One region of the Peptoniphilus rhinitidis 1-13 genome, then DNA from elsewhere that is predicted to be linked to it. Evidence: riboswitches for the same ligand, from Rfam matches in the RefSeq annotation. Region 1 holds a riboswitch; the other holds the start of a gene.
What was found. A riboswitch is a leader RNA that binds a small molecule or an ion and turns the genes downstream of it on or off. The one in region 1 is predicted to bind FMN.
Positions count from the first base shown of each region.

Region 2: linked by a shared signal. The riboswitch ahead of RH95_RS02105 (ECF transporter S component) and the one ahead of ribD (bifunctional diaminohydroxyphosphoribosylaminopyrimidine deaminase/5-amino-6-(5-phosphoribosylamino)uracil reductase RibD) in region 1 are both predicted to bind FMN.

Region 1 is NZ_BAEW01000025.1:4,379-7,801, forward strand. It holds gene pyrB (aspartate carbamoyltransferase) at 1-473, opposite strand, end outside; gene RH95_RS08780 (guanylate kinase) at 585-1,124, shown strand; FMN riboswitch at 1,176-1,287, shown strand; gene ribD (bifunctional diaminohydroxyphosphoribosylaminopyrimidine deaminase/5-amino-6-(5-phosphoribosylamino)uracil reductase RibD) at 1,336-2,451, shown strand; gene ribE (riboflavin synthase) at 2,444-3,088, shown strand; gene RH95_RS08795 (bifunctional 3,4-dihydroxy-2-butanone-4-phosphate synthase/GTP cyclohydrolase II) at 3,100-3,423, shown strand, end outside.
Region 2 is NZ_BAEW01000002.1:127,189-130,611, reverse strand. It holds gene RH95_RS02110 (L,D-transpeptidase family protein) at 1-975, shown strand, start outside; FMN riboswitch at 1,056-1,168, shown strand; gene RH95_RS02105 (ECF transporter S component) at 1,221-1,826, shown strand; gene RH95_RS02100 (pyridoxal-phosphate-dependent aminotransferase family protein) at 1,920-3,044, shown strand; gene RH95_RS02095 (GntR family transcriptional regulator) at 3,255-3,423, shown strand, end outside.

The DNA of each region.
Region 1 (3,423 bases):
TCTCCGCAGAGTCCCATTGTTAAATTGTCAAAACTTTTTTTATAATGTCTTATTGTTATTAAATCGGCAAGTGTCTGAGTTGGATGTTGGTGTCCTCCATCTCCCGCATTTATTATGGGCATAGTTGTTACAACTTTTGACGCCAAAAGTGCTGCTCCTTCCTTTGGATGACGCATTGCACAAATATCTGCATAATTTTCTATTACACGAATTGTATCGACTAAAGTTTCTCCCTTTGTAGATGAACTAACTCCCGCATCAGAAAATCCAATTACTCTTCCTCCTAGTCTTAGCATTGCAGTTTCAAAAGAAAGTCTTGTCCTCGTTGAGGGCTCAAAAAAAAGACTGGCCAACAACTTATTTTCGCAAACATGAGAATAACTTACAGGGTTTGCAATAATGTCATCAACCAGACTAAAAATTTCTTCGTATTCTTCTATTGTAAAATCTAATGGCTCTATTAAATGCTTCATCATGACCTCCACCTAATTTTTTATCTAATTAATCTTACTTCAAAATTTAAAATTTGTAAAGTATCTCAATTTTTATGTTATACTTGTAATAATAATTTTTAAGGAGCAATTATGATTTATTTAATACTTGGTCACTCTGGTTCTGGAAAAAGCACAATTAGGGATATTTTAACAAGTCATGGTCTTAAAAAAATTGTAACTTATACCACAAGAAAACCCAGGCCAAATGAAATAGATGGCGTTGATTATAATTTTATTAGTTTAGAAAATTTTCAAAAATTTGAAAATAAAAATTTATTTATAGGAACTACTTGTTATGCTGGAAATTTTTACTCTACATTAAAAAAAGATTTAGAAGAAAACAACAATAAAAATAAAAACTGCATAATTATTGTAGATAAAGAAGGTGTAATTGAAATAAAAAAATATTTTCCAAATGCAATTTCTATTTATTTAAAATGTTCCAAAGAAATTTTAATTGCCAGAATGAAAAAAAGAAGGGACAGCAAAAAAGAAATTGAAAAAAGAATTTCTGTTATGGAAGATTTAGATGATTATGCCGATTACATTGTCGATGGTTCTAAGAATATAGACTTGGTCTTGGAAGATTTTCTTAAAATTATTAAAAACTCCCATAAAAATTTTGATTGACAAATACTTGACAAATGTTTTCTTAGTGATATTATAAATTTATAAGTTAATAAAACTCTTCAGGGCGGGGTGCAATTCCCCACCGGCGGTAAAGTCCGCGAGCGAAAGCTGAATTGGTGCAATTCCAATACCGACAGTATAGTCTGGATGAAAGAAGATAATTTTTAAATTTTTGGAGCCCTGCATGGGCTCTTTTTTTATAGGTGATTAAATGTATATTGAAAATTTTAACGACAGCTTTTACATGGAACGTGCCATTGAGCTTGCAAAAAAAGGAATTGGAAATACAAAGACAAATCCACTAGTTGGCTGTGTAATTGTAAAAGATGAAAAAATAATAGGAGAAGGGGCTCATTTAAAGTTTGGTGAAAATCATGCAGAGATAAATGCAATTGAAGATGCTAAAAATAGAGGAGAAGACGTAAGTGGTGCAACTCTTTATGTAAATCTTGAACCTTGCTCTCACTTTGGAAAAACACCACCCTGTGCAAATAGAATTGTCGAAGAAGGCATAAAAAGAGTTGTAATTGGAACTGCTGACCCTTTTGAAAAAGTTTCTGGAAATGGAATAAAAATTCTAGAAGATGCTGGCATAGAAATTACAGAAGATGTTTGCAGCGAAGAATGTTTAATTTTAAATGAGAGATTTTTTACTTATGTGAAAAATAAAAGACCCTTTGTAGTTTTAAAAGCTGGAATGTCTATTGATGGAAAAATTGCAACAGAAAGTGGAGAATCTAAGTGGATAACATCAGAATTTTCAAGGTCATACTCACATGAACTTCGTGGAAAGTTAGATGCAATAATGGTTGGCATTGGAACAGTTCTATCAGACAATCCAACTTTAAATGTTCGCCATGGCAAATATAAAAATAATCCTATAAGAATTGTCACAGATTCAAAACTTAGAATCCCTATCGAGTCAAATCTTTTTCGAGATGATTTAGATTCAATTTCTATAATTGCAACTACAGAAAATTGCGATAAAGAAAAATTAAAAGTATTAAGTGCAAAGAAAAATGTAGAAGTTTTAATTTGCAAGGAAAAAAATGGTAGAGTCGACTTAATAGATTTAATGGATAAATTAAAAGAATATAATATTTCTTCGATTTTACTTGAAGGTGGCAGAACTCTCAATGCAGAGATGTTAAAAAATAATTTAGTAGATAAATTTTATTTCTTTATAGCTCCAATCCTACTTGGCTCTCAAGGTATCCCTGTTATTGGCGATTTAGAAATTGACAAATTAAAAAACTCTATAAAAATTAAAGATATAAAATGTGAAAAATTATTTGATGACATATTAGTTACTGGAAGGTGTGATTGAAATTTTTACAGGAATAATTGAAGAAGTTGGAAAACTTTCTGAAATAAAAAAAGATAGAGATCTTTATACATTAAAAGTTTCTTGCAAAAAAGTTTTAGAAAATATAAAAAAAGGTGACTCTATTGCCACAAATGGAGTTTGTTTAACTGTAACAGAACTTGGAGATGATTTCTACAAAGCAGAAGTCATGGTAGAAACTATAAATTCTACAAATTTTAAAAATTTAAAACCACTTGATAATTTAAACCTAGAAAGAGCACTTAGTCCAAATAAAAGTCTTGATGGTCACATTGTGCAAGGTCACATTGATGGAATTGGAGAAATTATAAATATTTTAAATAGTGGAAATGAAATTGTCTATAAAATAAAGTTTGAAAGTGACAATTTTAAATACATTGTGCCAAAGGGATCTATTGCCCTTGATGGAATAAGCCTCACAGTTTCAAAAGTTTATAAAAATTATTTTGAAGTTTCAATAATTCCAACAACAATTTCTGAAACAAATTTAAAGTATAAAAAAATAGGTGACAAGATAAATATTGAAACTGATATTATTGGCAGATATATTTATAGTTTTGTAAATAAAAAAAATAAGAGCAAAATTACAAGAGAATTTTTAATAGAAAATGGATTTTAAAAGGAGAGAATATGAAAGTTAACACAATAGAAGAAGTTGTAGAGGCCTTAAAAAAAGGTGAAATAGTAATTGTAACTGATGAACCTGATAGAGAAAATGAAGGCGACATGATTCAAGCTGCAGAATTTGCAACTGGAGAAAGTTTAAATACTATGGCATCTCTTGCAAAGGGTTTAATATGTATGCCTATGTCAAAAGAATACGCAGAAAAACTAAAATTAAATCAAATGGTGGCAGAAAATACAGATAATCACGAAACTGCCTTTACTGTTTCTGTGGATCATACGGAAACAACAACAGGAATATCTGCCTGGGAAAGAGCACTGACTGCAAAA
Region 2 (3,423 bases), on a different contig from region 1:
GAGAAGGTTCATTCTGCTGATGCCAAGGTCATTTATAATGGAAGGGATTTTGAAATCGAAGAAGAAGTTTATGGAGATTTTGTAAAGAGAAATGAACTCAGGAATTCTATTTTAAATCATTTTGCGGATAAGGATGACAAACTAAATTTAGAAGATGAAAATCTTTATATTGAACCTAAAATAACTTCTGATAGTGATTATATTAAAAATCTGCTAAATTCTTATAAAGAGGTTTATAAGAAAAAAATTATTTATGATTTTGATGACAGAAAGGAAGAAGTTACTGGACAAAATATTATTGCCATGTATTCTAAAACAGATGACGGGAATCTTGTTGTTGACGAAGAAAAAGTTGCAAAGTTTGTAGGGAATCTCTCATCTAAATATGATACTTTTAAAACTTCTAGAGTTTTTAACGCCACAGGAATTGGTAATGTAAAAGTGGATGGTGGGATATATGGTTGGCTCACTGACAGAGTAAAGACGAAAGAAGAATTGATTGCAGCTTTAGATAAAGATAGTGAGGTAATTTTAAAACCTGTTTATAGACAAGATGCCATTAGTAGAAGTGCAGATGATATTGGCAAAACTTATATTGAAGTTGACCTCGCTAGGCAAAAACTTTGGTATTACAATAATGGAGTTATGGAACTTGAAACAAATATTGTTTCAGGAAATCCTAACAGAGGAAATGGAACTCCAACAGGCACTGATAGAGTTTGGTCTCGTGAAAGAGATAGATATTTGACTGGAGAAACTTATAGGTCTAAGGTAAATTATTGGGTTCCAATTAATTGGTCGGGAATTGGGCTTCATGATGCTACATGGAGATCAAATTTTGGAGGAAATATTTATCTTTCAAATGGTTCTCATGGTTGTATAAATGTTCCGCCAAGTGTAATGGGGAATTTATACGGAAAAACTTTTAATGGGATGCCTGTCATTGTTTATGACTCTGCAACTCAAAAAATTTAAAAATATATAAAATTGATACAATTTATCATTGAAAATTTTTTAACAAATGTTATAATTAAATATAAGAAATAAATATTAATTTAAATCTTCAGGGAAGGGTTAAAGTCCCAACCGGCGGTAAAGTCCGCGAGCGAAAGCTGAATTGGTTAGATTCCAATACCGACAGTAAAGTCTGGATGAAAGAATGATTTAAACTTTCATACCCCGAAGGTTCGGGGTTTTTTTATGCCCCAACAGGAGGTAAAATGAATAAAGTAAATTCAAGTTCTATGATTAGAACAAAAGACATGACAAAAATTGGAATGCTATCTGTGATTGGTTTTGTGCTTATGTATTTTCAGTTGCCGCTTACTTTTGTGGCACCACCTTTTATGAAACTAGATATATCAGATCTTCCAGTTCTTATTGGCGCTTTTACTATGGGACCAGTTTTTGGAATTATAATAGCAGCATTAAAAAATATTTTGGCACTTGTTTTTAAGGGGACTATGACAGCGGGAATTGGAGAACTTTCAAATTTTATAATTTCTGCAACTTTTGCTTTTGTATCAAGCTTTCTTTATAAAAGACATAAAACTTATAAAGGGGCAATTTTTTCACTTACAATTGGAGTTCTTGCTATGACTACACTTGCAATGATTTCAAATTATTTTGTAGTGTTCCCACTTTATGCAAAGGTGATGCCAATGGATGCTATAATAGCAATGGGAAGTGCAATCACTTCAAAGATAACAGGGTTATTTTCTATGATGATTTACTCTGTTCTTCCTTTCAATTTAATAAAAGGATTTACAACATCTGCAGTTATGATGTTAGTTTATAAGAAAGTGAGTCCAATTTTTAAAAAATAATTTATTTTACAGGCTGTCTTGTGGCAGCTTGTTTTTTTACGACTATATAATATAATTTATTCAAAAGAAATTTATAAGAAAGAAGGAAGTAAAATGAAAATTTTGTGTGCAGGTCCAACATCAATTGATGAAGAAGTTATGGAACTTATGGGAAAGTCCCTCACGAATCCAGATATTGATCCAGAATACGAAAAGATACATAGAAGAGTAGAAAAGAAAATTTCAAAGCTCTTAAATACAGATGCTACATCTTTTTTAATGCTTGGTGAAGGGATTATTGGTCTTGAAGCTGCAATTTGCAATTTGGTAGAAAAAGGTGACAGAGTTCTTGTCTTAAATAATGGGGTCTTTGGGGCAGGTTTTGCAGATTATGTAAAATTTTATGGTGGTGAAGCTGTTATCTACGAAGATGATTTTAGACGAGGATTTAATATAGAAAAATTAAAAAGATTTTTGGAAAAAGATCATGATTTTAAAGTTGCAACAATGGTTCACTGTGAAACTCCTTCTGGAATAACTAATGATGTTAAAAGCATTTGCAATTTGTTAGATAAATATGGAATTTTATCTGTTGTGGACACAGTTTCTGGAATGGGTGGAGAAGAATTTGATTTTGATGATTTTAAAGTCGACATAGCACTTGGCGGAAGTCAAAAATGTATATCTGCACCGACAGGTATTACTCTTATTACAATTTCAGATAATGCTAAAAGAGTAGTTGAAAATAGAAAGACACCTGTGCCAAGTTATTATATGAATTTTTTAAACTATTATAATTATTCAGATGGTTTTGCCTTTCCTTATACAATGAATGAAAATTTAACTTATGCTTTGGACCTTGCTCTCGACAAACTATTTGAAAAAAATAGTATCGCACTTCATAAAAAATATGCGGAAGTTACAAGAGAAATTTTTACTCATGCAGGTTTTGAACTATATGCAAAAGATTCATGGTCAAATACTTTGACAGCTGTTCTTGTGCCAGAAGGCTTCGTTGCAGAAGATATTTTAGCATCACTTAGAAATAAGGGAATTTTAATTTCAAAGGGTGCAGGAGATATTTTTGAAAAAGTTTTTAGAATAGGTCATATGGGAAATAATATTTCCTATGAAAATTTTTTGGAACTTTATGAAAAGTTAGATGAAGTTTTTGACGAACTTGGAATAGAGAGAAAAATTTCTTTAAAAGATGAATTTAAAAAAATAATGGATAGATAAAAAAATTTTAATAAAACCTTTTGCTATATTATTTTGGCAAGAGGTTTTTTACTTTTAAAGATTTTGTTTTCCTAGAAGTAATTAGATTTATGAATTTTTTAAAATATAAGTATAGTAAAAATTTTAAATTTACTCTTGCATTTTGACGATGAAGAGAATATAATAATTATTGTATTAAGGAATTGACACAACAATACAAAGGAGTTTAGTATGGAATTTGATAATAATAGACCTATTTATATACAACTTCTAGAAGATTTCAAGTTAAAGATTTCAAGTGGGGATTGGAAGAGCGGAGAAAAAATGGACACAGTGAGAAATTTGGCAAAAATTTATGGAGTAAATCCCAACACTGTTCAAAGAGCTTTGCAAGAGTTGG